DNA from 4 places in the Streptomyces sp. NPDC005181 genome. Region 2 is predicted to be linked to each of the others. Evidence: riboswitches for the same ligand, from Rfam matches in the RefSeq annotation. Region 2 holds a riboswitch; each other region holds the start of a gene.

Region 1 (4,290 bases), on a different contig from region 2:
GTCCCTCGTCTTCTTCGCGGTGCGCTACGCCGAACCGATCTACCAGGAACTCCCGCTGCTGGTCTGTGCGTACGCCGTGCTCTTCCTGCCCGTAGCCGTGGCCGGCACCCGCGCGGCCGTCCTCCAGTCCCCGCCCGTCCTGGAGGACGTCGCCCGCTCCCTCGGCCGCTCCCCGCTGCGCGTGCTGCACGAGGTGACCGTGCCGCTGGCCGCCCCCGGCGTCGCTGCCGGAGCTGCGCTCACCTTCGTCGTGTGCATGAAGGAACTGCCCGCGACCCTCCTGCTGCGCCCCACCGGCATGGACACCCTGGCCACCCGTCTCTGGACGGAAACCGGCACCGGATCCTTCGCCGCCGCCGCGCCCTACGCCGCGGCGCTGATCCTGCTGGCCGCCATCCCGTCCTACCTCCTCGGAAGGCACCGCACATGACCGACCTGCAGATCGCCGGACTGGCCAAGGCGTACGGCCCCGGCGCGGCGCCGGTCCTCGACGGCCTCGACCTCACCGTCCCCGGCGGTGCACTGACCGCTGTCCTCGGTCCCTCGGGCTGCGGCAAGACCACGCTGCTGCGCATCATCGCGGGCTTCCTGCGCGCCGACGAGGGTACCGTCACCCTCGACGGACGCGCACTCAGCGGCCCCGGAGTCCACCTTCCGCCCGAACGCCGCCGCATCGGCATCGTGCCCCAGGAAGGCGCGCTCTTCCCGCACCTGAGCGTGGCCCGCAACGTCGCCTTCGGCCTGACCGGCCTCGACCGGGCCGCCCGCCGACGGCGCACGGAGGAGATGCTCGAACTCGTCGGTCTGGCCGGCTACGGCGACCGCATGCCGCACGAGCTATCCGGAGGCCAGCAGCAGCGCATCGCCCTGGCGCGGGCCCTGGCACCGGAACCCGCCCTTGTCCTCCTCGACGAGCCGTTCAACGCCCTCGACGCCGCCCTGCGCACCGGCGTACGGGCCGACGTACGCGCAGCCCTGCGCGCCACCGGAGCCACCGCCCTGCTCGTCACCCACGACCAGCAGGAGGCCCTCTCCACAGCCGACTTCGTCGCCGTCGTACGGGACGGCCGCGTGGCCCAATGCGACACACCGCACGAGGTATACAGCCGTCCCGCCAACCCCTGGGTCGCCGCCTTCGTCGGTGACGCGGTACTCGTCACCGGCACTGCGGACCAAGACATGGCGGCCACCGTGCTGGGCCGCATCCGACTGACGGAGCCGCCCGGCAGGGTCCGCGAGGGCGTGGTGCTGCTCCGGCCCGAGCAGCTCCGACTGACTGCCCCGGATGCGGCCGAAGCCAGTGGCATGGTGACCGACGTTCGCTTCTACGGTCACGACGCCATGGTCACCGTTGCTGTGGACGGCATCGACGAGCCCATCGACGTCCGGGTCCCCAGCCCGGCCGCCACCCGGCCCGGGGAGCGCACAGGCATCGAGGTGATGGGGGAGGCGACTCTGCACTCCGCCGCCGTGTGATTCCGGACGTGCTCCCCGGGGCGGGACGCGGGCCAGGGATCATGTGGCTGCGGCACGATCTGGCGTGTGTTCCAGCGCACGGTGCCTGACGGAGATTCAGCGCAGCTGCGCGGGGCGCACGCCCGTCGTTAGTGTGACGAATGGCGCCCCCATGCGCCCTTGGCTGAAAGTAGCGCTGGGCGGTACGTTTTCGACGTTGAAACGACAGCGCGCGGAAGTCCGGTGAGATACCGGCACGGTCGCGCCACTGTGAACCGGCGTCGCCTCCCCAGGGATGGTGTCCATCGGTGAGTCAGACCCCGCGTTGTCGTGCATGCTCCATCGAACGGGACGCGTGTTCCCCAAGGAGGTTTGCTGTGGCGCTGCCCACCGCAGCCGGATTCGCCGCCTGGTCCGCAGGGACCCTGCCGCCCGCGACGTCGGCCTTTTCCCGCGCCACGCTTCTCAGCGGGCTGATGCTCGGCTAGCCGCAACCGCCGACGGGCGAGCAGAAGGTCGACTGCTCCCCGTTCCCGCACCCGTACGTGCACGGGTGAGCACACCTTCGCCCCATCCAACCGCTCTCTTGCGCGGTCCCGGCCAACTCACGTTCGACAGAAGGTCTCTGTCAGTCGCGCCTCACCGCGTCCGGTTCCCGGTGCGCCGATGTGTCTGGCGGGCCGAGACCTCGCCCTCGCGTGTGTGGGAGAGGGCGGATCGGAACCATCCCCGCGAGCCAAGGCTGACGTTTTCGGCTGCTCGGAACACTCTGGAGGAAATTCGTGGAACATCGTCGTGCTCTCGCTCTGGCGGGCGCCGTAGTGGCCGTCGGCGCTTCGGGCATCGTCGTCGTGGCCACTCTTACGGGTCAGCCGGCGCCGAACACGGCTGGCCTCAAGCCGCCGGGCGCCGCTTCCACGCCACCTGTAACACCCAGTCCAGTGCCGACGGTTGAGGTCACTCGATACGTGGACATCCCGACTGAACCGCCCTCGCCCGAGTGGCGAGCCTCGGACGCGGAGGGTATCGGGACCAACGGGTCGACGGTGTTGAGTCGGGCCGTCGGCTCGCCGAAGCCGGCGGCGACCCGCCCCGCCGACCCGGTGAGACCCGTCGAAGTGGAGTACAAGGAAGAAAGCAAGAAAGACAAGAAGGACATGAAGGACAAGAAGGGCGAGCATGGTCAAGGCGTCCGCGACTCCGGCGACAACGAGAAGCACGGCGAGGACGAGGACGATGACTGATCGCGTCGGCAGGCGTCGGCGTCCGGCTGCCGTGGCCCGGACGCTGATCGGAGGCGCAAGTCTGGCGGTCACACTGCTGTTGGTGGCTGAGTTCGCCTCTACCCAGCACGCCAAGGACGCCGTCCGTCATCAGGAGCAAGGTGATCGGCGTGAGGCACAGGAGCCATCGGGGGGCGAGGCGCAGCCCGCCCCGTCGGAGCATCCGGTGCGGATCGTCACGATCGTGCGGCGATACGTCGGTCTGGCATACGCAGAGCGCGAGTTGCGGACTTCAAGCTGACGAGCGGACTCGTCGGCCTCACGGAGCGCTCCGACAGTCCTTATGCCCGCAGAAGCGCAGGGGCAGCACGATCCCCAGCCCCGTTCCACGTGCTCGACACGCCTGCACGGCGAGCGGGCCTGTCCCTGCATCCCCCAGCCGACGCGTCGGCACTCTCGAAAGGTACACACGATGGACCCCCGGCTGTGGTGGTACGTGGCTCGCGCCACCGGGTTGACCGCGTGGTGGCTGGTCTCCCTGGCGGCGCTCTGGGGACTACTGCTCTCCACCCGAGTGCTGGGGGGCCGGCCGGCCCCCGCTTGGCTGCTGGACCTGCACCGCTGGTTGGGCGGCCTGTCCCTGACCTTCACGGTCCTGCACCTGGCCGCGCTCGTACTCGACCCCGAGCTGTCCTTCGGCTGGATGCAGTTGCTGGTTCCGTTCGCCCGTGAGGCGAATCCCATTGCCCAGGCGTGCGGTGTGCTCGCCCTGTACTTCCTGGCTGCCGTTCAGACCACCTCGCTGCTCAAGTCCAAACTCCCGGAACGGATATGGCGCTACGTCCACCGCACCGCCTTCGTGGTGTTCGTGTCGGCCACCGCGCACACCTTCACCGCGGGCAGTGATGCGGGCGGACCGCTGGTGCAGTACAGCGGAGCCCTCATCGGCGCGGCCTTCGTCTTCCTCGTCGTGTACCGGTTGGCCGCCGGGCGGCGTGTCCGGCACACCGCAGCCCGTACGCCTGCCCCAACCGAGTCGGCGCAGCACCGCGGATTCCACCGGCTCAAGGTCGCCGACGTCCGGCAGGAGACGGCCGACACCGTGTCCGTGGCCTTCGAGGTCCCCGACGACCTCTCGTCTGAATTCACCTTCCGCCCTGGCCAGCACCTCACGCTGAAGACCGTGCTCGACGGCGCGGAGCTCCGCCGCCCGTACTCCATATGCAGTGGCATCGCCGACGGCGAGTTGCGCGTAGCTGTCAAAGCGCAGTCGGCGGGCCGCATGTCCCGATGGGTGAACACCTCCCTGCGGGCGGGCGACGAGGTGGAAGTCGGCGCCCCCAGCGGACGCTGCGCGATCGACCTCAACCCGTTCCGCTCTCGCCACGTGCTGGGAATCGCGGCCGGAAGCGGCATCACCCCGATCCTCTCCATCGTCAAGAGCACCCTGGTCATGGAGCCGCGCAGCCGGTGCACCCTTGTTTACGGCAACCGGGACGATGCCTCGACGATCTTCCGAGAGGAACTCGCCCACCTGGAGGAGAAGTACGCCGAGCGCCTGAGAGTGGTCCACGTCCTCAGTCGTTCCCAGACCGTCGACCCGCTGTTCCAA
Region 2 (4,290 bases):
CCTGGCGGCCCTTCAGGTCGACGGCGACGGTGTCGCCGGGGCCGAGCCGGTCGTAGGGCACACCGCTCGGTGTGACCAGGACCAGGTCGCCGACCCGCGCCGACACATTGCCCGAGGTGCCGACGACCAGGCCCTCCGCCGCGGTCCTGCGGGCGGTGGCGACGACGCCGTGCCAGGCCTGCTCGACGGCGTCCTGCGCGTCGTGTGCGGCGTGTGCATTCTGTGCGTCCTGCGCGTCGTTCGCGCCGCTGCCGTCCTCATGCTGATCGCTCATGGGGGAATCCTGTCAGCGGGGCGGGCCCGACAGGAGACCGTCGGTTGACCTACATCTCTTTGTCGGCTTTTCCGTCGGATTCACCCTCGGAACCGGCGGCCCACGGGACGGGGCGGGAGCGTCGCATACCGGCCACCGCAGGCCCCGTGCCGGGCTCCGGCTGTCATGCAGCGGACAAAACGATCAACGTCACCCCACTTGAAGTCACCACAAAGCCCCGTCCAGTTCATCTTCCGTTCACCCAGGTTACCTACGGTCCACGAGCCAATGACGTCGAACGATTGCCTGGGTAAATGGAACACATCACGCTGCTCCTCGCGATTGTGATCGTGACAGCTCTAGTGTTCGATTTCACGAACGGTTTCCATGACACCGCCAACGCGATGGCGACCACCATCTCGACCGGCGCTCTCAAACCCAAGACAGCGGTGGCCATGTCCGCCGCTCTCAACCTGGTCGGCGCGTTCCTGTCGGTCGAGGTCGCCAAAACGATCTCCGGCGGGATCATCAACGAGAACGGGCTGCGGACAGAGGTCATCTTCGCGGCCCTCGTCGGCGCCATTCTGTGGAATCTGCTGACCTGGCTGGTCGGCCTGCCGTCCAGTTCCTCCCACGCTCTCTTCGGCGGCCTGATCGGCGCCGCGGTGATGTCGGCGGGCTGGTCCTCGGTCAACGGCGGCACCGTCGTCACCAAGGTGCTGCTCCCCGCGGTCGCCGCCCCGCTCGTCGCCGGTCTCGCCGCACTGCTGGCGACCAGGCTGACGTACCGGATCGGTGGCAAGATCCGTAACGACGCCCAGGCGAAGGCCACCGCCAAGGGCTACCGCGCCGGTCAGATCGCCTCGGCCGGACTGGTCTCGCTCGCCCACGGCACCAACGACGCACAGAAGACCATGGGCATCATCACCCTGGCCCTGGTCACCGGCGGCGTCCTCTCCCCCGGCTCCAACCCGCCGGTCTGGGTCATCGTCTCCGCCGGTCTGGCCATCGCGCTCGGCACCTACCTCGGCGGCTGGCGCATCATCCGCACCATGGGCAGTGGCCTCACCGAACTCAAGCCGCCGCAGGGCTTCGCCGCCCAGACCAGTGCGGCCACGGTCATCCTGGCCTCCTCGCACCTCGGCTTCTCCCTCTCCACCACCCAGTCGTGCTCCGGCGCCGTGATGGGTGCGGGACTGGGCCGCCGGGGCGGTGTCGTCCGCTGGTCCACCGCCACCCGGATGTTCGTCGCCTGGGGTCTGACCCTGCCGGCTGCCGGTCTGGTCGGTGCGGGCGCGGAGTTGCTCACCAAGCAGGGCACCTGGGGAGTCGTCGTCGTCGCCATCCTGCTGATCGGAGGGTCCGCCGCCATCTGGCAGCTGTCCCGCCGCAAGCCGGTCGGTCACGGCGATGTCGCCCCCGCCGGCCACGACGCCGAACCGGCGGGTGTCATCACCACCGCCATCGCGGCCGTCACCCCGCCGCCCACCGGGACCGCTGCTGCAGCCACCACGGCGGACGCGACCGCAGCCGCGGACACGGACACGGACCTCAAGACCACCATCCCGGCCCCGGCCGGAACCGTCGCCGATCCGGCGCGGCCCGCCACGGTGTAAGGACAGATCAGCATGAACATCGACTGGGCAGCTCTCGGTTCCGTCTTCGGCGTCTCCCTCGTCGTCACTGTGGCGCTGGTGGGCCTCTTCACCCTGGGCATCGTCGGCCTCTCCAAGCAGCCGGAACCGGCGGCGCAGGGCGGCTCCACCGGAGGCTCCCTGGTACTCGCCCGCACGGGCGCGTACCTCTGCTTCGGGCTCTGTGCGGCCGCGGTCGCGTACGGGATCTATCTCATCGTCGCCTGAGCCCCTTCCCGCACCCCGTCGTCGCGTCCCATCGGGCCGGACACACCTCGCGTGTGTCCGGCCCGATGTGCGTCTGCGCACACTGCGCCGCCGCAGGTCAACGCCAGGTTGACGGGCGTTCGCGGAGCGTGGTGGACTGCAGGAGCCATTTACGGCGACAGCAGAGGAAGCCGGTGCGAATCCGGCGCGGTCCCGCCACTGTCACCGGGGAGCAGTCCCCCACACCGGAAGTCACGGCTCGCGCAGGCGGGCTGGAAGGCCGGGGGAACTGCGGATCCGGGAGCCAGGAGACTCTCGCCGCCGGTCACGTCGAACCAGGGCGCGGACCCTGAGTGAGGACATATCGCCATGCCCGGCTGCCGTGCGCCGTCGTCCGTTTCTGAGCCGCTCCCACCGGGAGCCGGCTGTACGAAGGTCCTTCGAGGCAGGGCGGCCGGCTGAGCCGTGCGAGCCGACCGCATCTTCGCGTACGGCGCCACGGCCGGTCTGATCGGCGATCTGCTGCTCGGTGATCCCCGCCGGGGTCATCCCGTCGCCGCGTTCGGGCGGGCCGCCGCGGGCGTCGAGCGCCGACTGTGGCGCGACCACCGCGGGTGGGGCGCACTGCACACCCTGGTCTGCGCCGGAGGCGCCGCGGCGGGATCCGCGCTGGCCGCCCGTGCCGTACGCCGTCATCCCGCCGCATCCGTCACCCTGACCGCGGCAGCCACCTGGTCCGTCGTCGGCGGCACCTCGCTGGGACGCGAGGCCCGCGCCATCGGCGGCGCGCTGGCCGCCGGTGACATCGCACTGGCCCGTGAGCGGCTGCCCCATCTGTGCGGCCGCGACCCTCACTCCCTCGACGGGCCGCAGATCGCCCGCGCCGTGGTGGAGTCCGTCGCCGAGAACACCTCCGACGCGGTGGTCGGCGCGCTGGTGTGGGGCGCGCTGGGCGGCGTGCCCGGACTCGTCGCCTTCCGGGCCGTCAACACCCTCGACGCCATGGTCGGTCACAGGTCGCCCCGGCATCTGCGCTACGGCTGGGCCTCGGCCCGGCTGGACGACGTCGTGGGCTGGCCCGGCGCCCGGCTCACAGCCGCGCTCGCCGTGGTTGCCGGGGGGCAGCCACGGCGGGCGGTACGGGCCTGGCGGGCCGACGCCGGCAAGCACCCGAGCCCCAACGCGGGGCCGGTGGAGGCCTCGTTCGCGGGCGCGCTCGGCGTACGGCTCGGCGGGACCCTCGCGTACGGCGGCCGTGTCGAACACCGGCCGGTGCTGAACGGCGCGGCCGGCCGTGCGGTGGAGACCGAGGACATCGAGCGCGCGGTGCGGCTGTCGCGCCGGGTGGGGGTGCTGGCCCTCGGCGTGTGCGCGGCGGGCCGGCTGATCGCGGGACGGCGGTCGCCCACGGGGCGGCGCCCGGCCGCGGGACGGAGCGGAACATGAGCGGCGGACTGCTGGTCGCCGGAACCACGTCGGACGCGGGCAAGAGCGTCGTCACGGCAGGCATCTGCCGCTGGCTGGTGCGCCAGGGGGTGAAGGTCGCGCCGTTCAAGGCGCAGAACATGTCGCTGAACTCGTTCGTCACCCGCGAGGGCGCGGAGATCGGACGCGCGCAGGCGATGCAGGCCCAGGCCGCCAGGGTGGAGCCGACCGTGCTGATGAACCCGGTACTGCTCAAGCCCGGCAGCGACCGCTCCAGCCAGGTCGTCCTGATGGGCAGGCCGGTGGGCGAGATGAGTGCACGCGGCTACCACGGGGGGCGGCAGGAGTCGCTGCTCTCCACGGTCGTGGACTGTCTGGAGCAGCTTCGGGGCACGTATGACGCCGTGATCTGCGAGGGGGCGGGCAGCCCGGCCGAGATCAATCTGCGCCGCACCGACATTGTGAACATGGGGATCGCGCGGGCCGCGCGGTTCCCCGTGGTCGTCGTCGGCGACATCGACCGCGGCGGCGTGTTCGCCTCCTTCTTCGGTACGACGGCGCTGCTCGGCGCCGAGGACCAGGCGCTGATCGCGGGCTATCTGGTCAACAAGTTCCGCGGCGACGTGTCGCTGCTGGAGCCGGGGCTCGACATGCTGTACGGGCTGACCGGGCGGCCGACGTACGGAGTGCTGCCGTTCGCCCACGGCCTGGGCATCGACGAGGAGGACGGACTGCGGGTCTCGCTGCGCGGGGCCGTACGCGAGTCGGTCG
Region 3 (4,290 bases), on a different contig from region 2:
TCCAGGCGAACCCCTGCACCGAGCCGCTCGCCTCGCGCAGCGCCTCACGGGTCCGCGCGTCCCACACACCGAGCTTCTTCAGCTCGTCCACCAGATATCCGTTGACCTGGAGGAACTCACCGCTGAGCGTCTCGCGCTTGAAGAGGTTGGAGACCTGCGGCTCGATGCACTCGTACACCCCGGCGATCGAGGCGATCGTGGCGGTCGGCGCGATGGCCAGCAGCAGCGAGTTGCGCATACCGTTCTTCGCGATCCGGGCACGCAACGCGTCCCAGCGCTCCGGCCAGGTCAGCTCGGTGGCGTAGTGGTCGGGGTGCAGCACACCGCGGGCGGCGCGCGTCTCGGACCAGGCGGGCAGCGGACCGGACCGCTCGGCGAGGTCGCAGGACGCCTCGTACGCGGCGAGCATGATCCGCTCGGAGATCTTTGTGGAAAGCGCGCGGGCCTCGGGGGAGTCGAACTGCAGCCGCAGCTGGAAGAAGACGTCCTGGAGCCCCATCGCGCCCAGACCCACCGGGCGCCAGCGGGCGTTGGACCGGCCGGCCTGCTCGGTCGGGTAGAAGTTGATGTCGACGACCCGGTCGAGGAACGTCACGGCGGTACGGACGGTGGAGTCCAGCCGCTCCCAGTCGATCTCCCCGTCGGCCACGAACGCCCCGAGGTTGACCGAACCGAGGTTGCAGACGGCCGTCTCGCCGTCGTCGGTGACTTCGAGGATCTCGGTGCACAGGTTCGACGAGTGGACCACCCGGCCCGGCTCGGCGGTCTGGTTCGCGGTCCGGTTGGAGGCGTCCTTGAACGTCATCCAGCCCTGGCCGGTCTGCGCGAGGGTCCGCATCATCCGGCCGTACAGCTCGCGCGCCGGCATCGACTTGCGGGCCAGGCCCTTGGCCTCGGCGGCCCGGTACGCGGCGTCGAACTCGTCGCCCCATAGATCGACCAGCTCGGGCACGTCGGCGGGCGAGAACAGCGACCAGTCGCCGTCCGCGTCGACCCGGCGCATGAACTCGTCCGGGATCCAGTGCGCCAGGTTGAGGTTGTGCGTACGCCGCTGGTCCTCACCCGTGTTGTCGCGCAGCTCCAGGAACTCCTCGATGTCCGCGTGCCACGTCTCCAGGTAGACGGCGGCGGCGCCCTTGCGGCGGCCGCCCTGGTTTACGGCGGCGACCGAGGCGTCGAGCGTCTTCAGGAACGGCACGATGCCGTTGGAGTGCCCGTTGGTGCCGCGGATCAGCGAACCACGGGCGCGGATCCGGGAGTACGAGAGGCCGATACCGCCTGCGTGCTTGGAGAGCCGCGCCACCTGGTGGTAGCGGTCGTAGATCGAGTCGAGCTCGTCCAGCGGCGAATCCAGCAGATAGCAGGATGACATCTGCGGGTGCCGGGTGCCGGAGTTGAAGAGCGTGGGGGAGGAGGGTAGGTAGTCGAGGCGGCTCATCAGGCGGTACAGCGAGGCGACCTCGTCCAGCGCGCGCGCCGAGTCGTCCTCGGCGAGACCGGCCGCGACGCGCAGCATGAAGTGCTGCGGCGTCTCGATGACCTGACGGGTGTGCGGGTGGCGCAGCAGATAGCGGCTGTGCAGCGTCCGCAGCCCGAAGTAGCCGAACCGGTCGTCGGCGCCGTCGGCGAGCGACTGCTCGACCAGCGTGTCGAGCCGGGCCGCGTGGAGCGCCACGAACGAGGCCGTACGGTCCGCGATCAGACCCTCGCGGTGACCGACGGCGACCGAGGCGGAGAAGGACACCGCGCCCTGACCGGCCGCCTCGTCCGCGACGGCGCGGGTGAGGAGGCGGGCGGCGAGCCGGGAGTACGCGGGGTCCTCGGAGATCAGACCCGCGGCGGCCTCGGTGGCCAGCGAACGCAACTCTGCTTCGTCCGACCGGGCGTTGCGGCCGCGCAGCGCGGCGGCGGCGACGCGACCGGGGTCGGTGTCGGGCAGATCGACGGTGAGGTCGGTCAGGGTCCGCAGCAGTGCGGTCCCGGGGCCGTCGTTCGTGGTTCCCGTGGACTCGGCGACTGAAGCCGGATCGGCTGGCGCGATGGTCATGTGGTGCTCTCCCTCGCTCGGCTCGGGGCCGGGCGGGGAGCGGGGGCAGCCGGGCAGAGGCGTGCCCAGGAGAGGGCAGCACTCCGTGCGGCGTCCACCGGCCCATCCGCGAGGCCCGGACGTCTGGGCGTCCGGATCGGTCGAGCCGGACGCGCTGTCGGCAGGTCCTCGGACTTACAGGGTGCGCAAAAGTACACCGAACACACCGTTGCGGGACAGTTCCGGATTCGCACCGGATTTCCCTGCGGCGACAGCGAGCACGAGCATACATGTGGGGGCCGCCCGATGAGGCGGCCCCCATATGTTGTGTCGTGTGCGGTTTACAGGGTCAGGCTGTACGTGAGCAGCGGAAGGCCCGGAATGGGCTCCCAGTCGCGCTCCGGAGTCCGGACGAAGCCCAGGCGGCGGTAGATCCGGTGGGCCACGAGCATGGTCGGCGTCGTCGACAGGAGGAGCCGCGTGACGCCCTCCGTGCTGCGTGCCCGGTCGATACAGGCCTGTACGAGGGCCTCGCCCGCCCCGAGGCCGCGCGCCTCCCGCGCGACGGCGAGCATCCGGAATTCGGCCTCGTCGGGGCCGGCGATGTCGGCCCACGGGTTGCCGGGCGGGGCGTAGGTCACGCCGCCCAGCACCCGGCCGTCGGTGCCGACCGCGACGAGCACGTCGGCCTCGACGGCGCGGCGTGGCACGTCGCGGAGTTGTTCGAGATACGGGTCGTCGGCGCCGAAGTCGAGCAGGCCGTCGTCGAGGTACGCGTGTGCGGTGATCTCGCCGAGGGCGTGGTGTTCGGTGGGGTCGACGGGCCTGATCGATAGGTCCATGGCGGAAGTGTGCCGTACGGAGGTGGGGCGGTGGGTGCCCGGGTGCGCCCGGGGTGCCGCTCTGTCCTCGATCGCCGGACGGGCTCGGTGTTGCTGATGTGGCCCGCCCGGCGTGGGCCGGGCGGGCCACATTTTCTGGCCGGTGCAGCAGGCCTAGTTGGCGGACGGGCTCGCGTCGGAGGCCGTGGTGGGCTGCGACCTGGCGGACGGGAGCTCCACCTGGACGGCCGGGTCGCCGGCGTCCGCCGTGTAGTCGGCCGGTGACGTCTCGTCGATTCCGGCCGGGGCCTTCAGCGCGTTCAGGACGAACGTCAGCACCACCGTCACCACGGCGTTCAGTACGAACGCCGTCAGGCCGATGTAGCCGATCTCGCCGATCCCCGGGATCTCCTTCGAGGAGCCGCCGAAGTGGGCCTGGGTCGGGCTCGCCACCCCGTACGCGGCGAGCGTGCCGTACGCCATGCCGACCGCCCAGCCGGCGAGCAGCGCCCAGCGGTGGAACCACCGGGTGAACAGGCCGCCGACCAGGGCCGGGAACGTCTGCAGGATCCAGATCCCGCCCAGCAGCTGGAAGTTGATCGCGACCGTCTTGTCCATCGTGAGGACGAAGACGAGCGCGCCGACCTTCACCAGCAGCGACACCAGCTTGGAGACCTTCGTCTCCTGGGCCGGGGTCGCGTCGGGCTTGAGGAAGTCCTTGTAGATGTTCCGGGTGAAGAGGTTCGCCGCGGCGATCGACATGATCGCGGCGGGCACCAGCGCGCCGATCCCGATCGCGGCGAACGCGACCCCGGCGAACCAGTCGGGGAACATGTTCTCGAACAGCTGCGGGATCGCCAGCTGTCCGTTCTGCACCTTGACTCCGGCGGCGATCGCCATGAAGCCGAGCAGGGCCAGCAGGCCCAGCATCAGCGAGTACAGCGGCAGGATCGTGGTGTTGCGCCGGATCACGTCACGGCTGCGGCTGGAGAGCGTCGCCGTGATGGAGTGCGGGTACATGAAGAGCGCGAGCGCCGAACCCAGGGCCAGGGTGGCGTAGCCCCATTGGCCCGGATCGGCCGGCGCGAGGGCGCCGCGCGGCTTGCCGGTTGCGGGGTTGGTCTGCGAGAACGCCTCGCCGGCCTTGGCGAAGATGTCGTCGAAGCCGCCCAGCTTGATCGGGATGTAGATGATCGCCACCACGATGACCAGGTAGATCAGCCCGTCCTTGACGAACGCGATCAGTGCGGGGGCGCGCAGCCCGGAGGAGTACGTGTACGCGGCGAGCACCGCGAACGCGATCAGCAGCGGCAGGTCCTTGATGAACCAGTGCGTGTTCTCGCCGCCGCCGACGCCCATCACGTCCAGCACCGCCTGGATGCCGACGAGCTGGAGCGCGATGTACGGCATCGTGGCGAGGATGCCGGTGACGGCGACCGCCAG
Region 4 (4,290 bases), on a different contig from region 2:
GATACCGGCAATCCCCAGCCGTTCGGCGCGTACGAAATCCGCCTCCGCGAGGACGGGCACGCCATCGGCGGAGTCGGTTTCCACGCCGTTCCGGACGACCAGGGACAGGTCACGATCGGCTACGGCCTCATCCCGGCGATGCGCGGCAAGGGGTACGCCTCCGAGGCTCTGCGCGCGCTGCTGGAGTTCGCCCGCACCGCGGGTGCCGCATCGGTCAAGGGCGACGCCGACCTCGACAACACCGCGTCCCAGCACGTCATGGCGGCGGCCGGGATGCGCTTCGTCGAGGAGGACGAGCTGCTGAGGCACTACCGGATCGCCTGGACGGCCGGATGCGCGGGCGGGGTGGGTGGAGCAACCACGACGGACGGTGCCGCCGGGACCGAGGCCTCTCCTCCGGTCTCCGCTCGGCGTCCGTCATGACACCGAGCACCCGGGCGACTGGACCCCGACAACAGCTGAACCCGCCAGGCGGCTCCTGGCGGGTTCGGTCGTAGCGGTGTTCCGGCCGGTCAGCCGGCGGCAGGGGCCGTGCGGGATGCCGTGCCGCCCCCCGCCGGGACCGTGTCCGGTCTCGGCGCCAGCAGCCGTTCCGTCAGGTAGCCGAAGACCAGACCGAATGTGGTCCAGAGCGTGGCCTGAACGGCAAGGGTGGCGAGGCGGAACTCCCACAGCAGACCGGCCGGGAAGCCCTTGCCGACCTCGTTGAACGAGGGCAGGAAGGTGTAGGCGAGCCCGATGACGAGGACGTAGGCGGCGGATGCCGTGATCGTCGCGTTCCAGTTGCCCAGGCGGGGAGCCAGCCGCTTGCCGAGGATGACGGCGGCAACGGCGAGCAGCACGCTGAGGGCGACCATGAGGAAGAACAGGGTGGTGCGTTGGCCGATCGTGTCGGGGTTGCCGACGGCCGGCGGGTTGGCCGGGTATTTGAGGAACGGCACGACATACACGGTCAGCAGGGCGCCGAACGCGATCAGTGCGGCCGTGGCCCGTGGGCCGAACCTGCCGATGCGGCCGAGGGCGTAACAGAAGACGAGCGCGGCGATGCCGCCGATGGCCACGCCGAAGACGAGGACACCGGTGGCGAGGCCGGCCGTGGACTGCATGGTGCGGCTGACGAGTTCCTCGCCGCCGCCGTGGTCGTGGCTGTGGGCCTCTTCGAGGGCGATGGCCGCGTCGACGCGCGACTCTCCGAGGAAGTAGGCGACGGCAAGCGCGAGCGCACCCGCGACAAGGCCGGCCAGCATGCCGCGGACCAGCAGGGCTCTGACAGATATGGAGTTCATGAGGGGTTCCCCTGGCTTGCGCAGTGTGTCAGTGGCAGGGGAAACCGAGCAGGTGGCGACCGTCGTGGACCCACTCGTGGACACCCTCACCGGAGATGACCGCGGTGGCGCCCTGCTCGGCGCCGACGAAATAGAGCAGGACGAGCATGAGGATGCCGAAGAAGACCGCCCAAGGGGCAATGGCCTTCAGCGAGATGGGGGTGATGGCGGGTGATGCGACGGCGGCGGGGGCAGCAGTCTGTGCCATGGCAGAACCTCCTGGGGGAACACGCGTCCCGATCGTGGTGCCTGAGACGACAGTGGTGGGTCTGACTTCCCGTATGGCTACGGGTTCACAGTGGCGCGACCGTGCCGGATTCTCACCGGACTTCCATCACACCGTCGTCATGTTCGTCGCGACCATACCGTCTGGGAGCACTCCGCCGCCATGGCGCCATCTGCCCACCCCCCGGCGCTCGATGCCATGGTGTGCTTGTCCAAGAGGCCACAGTTCAGGGAGTTGACGCGGGTGTTGACGGTACAGGTGATGTTGATCTCGCCGGCGCTCAACGCGGCGCTGCGCGAGGCCCGGTTCGACGGTGACGCCCCGCTCGACGCTTCCGGCGTCCGGCGGGCGCGTGCGGCCGCGGCCGCGGTGCCTGCCGCCGATCGCCGGGTGCACGGCACGGACGAGCGGTGCGCCGCGACCGCCGGGGCGCTGAGGCTGCGGTCCGAGCCCGAACCTGCCCTTCGTGGCTGGGACTTGGGGCGCTGGAGCGGGCACCGGCTGGCGGAGGTGAGCAGGGACGAACCGGAGGCGGTGTCGACCTGGCTGTCCGGCCCTTCGACTGCCCCGCACGGCGGTGAGTCGCTGCTGGACCTGCATGCGCGGGTGGGCGGCTGGCTGGATTCGCTGCATCGGGACGGTGGCGATGACGGCCGCGTGATCGCCGTGGCCGAACCCGCTGTGGTGCGCGCCGCGATCGTGCATGCGCTGGACCTTCCGCCGCAGGCGTTCTGGCGGTTGGACGTGGCCCCGCTGACACTGACCGAGCTCAGCGGCCGGTCCGGGCGCTGGAACCTGCGCTGCGGGCGGTCCCTGGGCACCGGAACCGACGTCCCATGATCCGGCGCAGGCCTCCCCACCGGCCCGCCCCGCCCCGCCGGTGACGGCCCCTGCACCAACCTTCCGGTGGCCGAAGCGGGGCTCACGGCCACCGGCGGTTCCGGTACGTCTCAGTGACCACCGCAGTGGACGGACGGTAGGCAGAGGGGCCGTCTCCGTGAAGGACCGCGCGATCACGTGCGCCGGCTCCACCACGCATCACGGCGGACCACGCCTCCCCTGCCCCGGACTGCAGGGCACGCGCCCGGGCCGAAGTCCCCCACACCGGTGCCAGTTACTCGGTACCGGGAACAGGCAGGGCGCGACGAGACAGGCCACCGACCCACCCAGGCCCGCCACGGCAGGGCCCGCCCGGGCGTGCGTCCGCACACCCCTGCCGCTCAAGCAATGCTGACAAATGGTACGTAAACTGGCCAAGGCGATCGAGCCCACCTTCTCCTCGGAAGGGCGACCGACCATGACCGATCACACGCAGCTGGGCCGGCCCGAGACCACCCGCCCGGCATCCGACGCCACGCACGGAGCAGGACCGCAGGGAAGAAACCGCCCAACGGAACCTGGGGCACGTGGACGTACCACGATCGCCGACGGCGTGGTGGCGAAGATCGCCGGGTTGGCCGCCCGGGACGTGCCCGGAGTCCAGAGCATGGGCGGGGGCTTCACCCGCGGGATGGGGGCCGTGCGGGAGCGGGTGCCCGGAGCGGGAAGCCAGTCCGTCGCCAGCGGTGTCAAGGTCGAGGTCGGCGAGGTCCAGACCGCGGTCGACCTGTCGATCATCATCGAATACGGCTTCTCGATCGTCGAGCTCACGGGCGACGTCCGGACCGAGGTGATCGCCGCAATCGAGCGGATGACCGGTCTGGACGTCGTAGAGGTCAACATCATGGTGAGCGACGTCAAGCTGCCCGACGAGGAAGAGGAGCAGCAGGTGCCGGAGAGGCGGGTCGCGTAGCGGTTCGCCGGACCGGATCGCGCCTGGTCGACGGGGTGGCCATCGGCTGTGTCGTCGGCCTGAAACCTCGGCTGTCTCCCGAGGTCCATCGGGTACCCGTTTGGTGCAGGGCCCCTGGGGCAGTCGCAGATGACGGGGATATGGCTGACCTCGATCGGAGGACCAGATGTCTGGCGCTTCAGCGCTGTCGCTCGTTCTTCAACCGCCTGCTCAGCACATGATCCGGGGGAACGCCTCGCCCGGCGAGCTCGCCCGCACTCCGTCTGCACACCGGGACTTGGTCGTAGCGTGCGCGGGCGCGGGGAGGGCGACGAACCCCGACGACACAGCGGCCCCGTTTCTCGCAGGGACGCTCGGTCACGTCGGGATCCGTCCCCCCACGCACTGACTCGCCGTCCCTGCTCAGCCGCGGTACGCCTCCAGCAGGCGCAGCCAGACCTCGCTGATCGTGGGGAAGGCAGGGACCGCGTGCCAGAGCCGGTCGATGGGGACCTCACCCGCGACCGCGACGGTCGCCGAATGCAACAGCTCGCCGATGCCCGGCCCGACGAAGGTGACGCCGAGCAGGATCTCCCGGTCGAGGTCGACAACCATGCGGGCCCGGCCACGGTAGCCGCTCGCGTAGAGGCCGGAGCCCGAGACCGCGGCGAGGTCGTAGTCGACGGCGCGTACGCGATGGCCGGCCCGCTCCGCCGCGGCGAGGGTGAGACCCACGGACGCGGCCTCCGGGTCGGTGAAGACGACCTGGGGGACGGCCGCGTGGTCGGCGGTCGCGGTATGGGCGCCCCAACGACCGGTCGCCTGCGGGACGCCCTGGGCGCGGGCGGCGATCGCCGCACCCGCGATACGGGCCTGGTACTTGCCCTGATGGGTGAGGAGGGCCCGGTGATTGACGTCGCCGACGGCGTAGAGCCAGGTGCTGCCCTCTACACGGCAGCTGTCGTCGA

Evidence for each region. A riboswitch is a leader RNA that binds a small molecule or an ion and turns the genes downstream of it on or off. The one in region 2 is predicted to bind cobalamin.
Region 1: another riboswitch for cobalamin. It lies ahead of ABZV38_RS25970 (hypothetical protein); the one in region 2 lies ahead of ABZV38_RS04390 (cobalamin biosynthesis protein).
Region 3: another riboswitch for cobalamin. It lies ahead of ABZV38_RS06345 (ribonucleoside-diphosphate reductase subunit alpha); the one in region 2 lies ahead of ABZV38_RS04390 (cobalamin biosynthesis protein).
Region 4: another riboswitch for cobalamin. It lies ahead of ABZV38_RS25450 (CbtB domain-containing protein); the one in region 2 lies ahead of ABZV38_RS04390 (cobalamin biosynthesis protein).

Annotation. Positions count from the first base shown of each region.
Region 1 is NZ_JBEXID010000047.1:24,803-29,092, reverse strand. Features, by position in the region: gene ABZV38_RS25980 (iron ABC transporter permease) at 1-430, shown strand, start outside; gene ABZV38_RS25975 (ABC transporter ATP-binding protein) at 427-1,476, shown strand; cobalamin riboswitch at 1,640-1,800, shown strand; gene ABZV38_RS25970 (hypothetical protein) at 2,238-2,699, shown strand; gene ABZV38_RS25965 (hypothetical protein) at 2,692-2,979, shown strand; gene ABZV38_RS25960 (2Fe-2S iron-sulfur cluster-binding protein) at 3,151-4,290, shown strand, end outside.
Region 2 is NZ_JBEXID010000004.1:65,490-69,779, forward strand. Features, by position in the region: gene ABZV38_RS04375 (class II aldolase/adducin family protein) at 1-274, opposite strand, end outside; gene ABZV38_RS04380 (inorganic phosphate transporter) at 568-1,869, shown strand; gene ABZV38_RS04385 (hypothetical protein) at 1,882-2,115, shown strand; cobalamin riboswitch at 2,278-2,409, shown strand; gene ABZV38_RS04390 (cobalamin biosynthesis protein) at 2,560-3,540, shown strand; gene ABZV38_RS04395 (cobyric acid synthase) at 3,537-4,290, shown strand, end outside.
Region 3 is NZ_JBEXID010000006.1:75,638-79,927, reverse strand. Features, by position in the region: gene ABZV38_RS06345 (ribonucleoside-diphosphate reductase subunit alpha) at 1-2,047, opposite strand, end outside; cobalamin riboswitch at 2,189-2,327, opposite strand; gene ABZV38_RS06340 (GNAT family N-acetyltransferase) at 2,368-2,868, opposite strand; gene mctP (monocarboxylate uptake permease MctP) at 3,022-4,290, opposite strand, start outside.
Region 4 is NZ_JBEXID010000045.1:30,528-34,817, reverse strand. Features, by position in the region: gene ABZV38_RS25460 (GNAT family N-acetyltransferase) at 1-423, shown strand, start outside; gene ABZV38_RS25455 (CbtA family protein) at 513-1,286, opposite strand; gene ABZV38_RS25450 (CbtB domain-containing protein) at 1,315-1,533, opposite strand; adenosylcobalamin (AdoCbl) riboswitch at 1,537-1,685, opposite strand; gene ABZV38_RS25445 (histidine phosphatase family protein) at 1,798-2,391, shown strand; gene ABZV38_RS25440 (Asp23/Gls24 family envelope stress response protein) at 2,849-3,343, shown strand; gene ABZV38_RS25435 (NAD(P)/FAD-dependent oxidoreductase) at 3,746-4,290, opposite strand, start outside.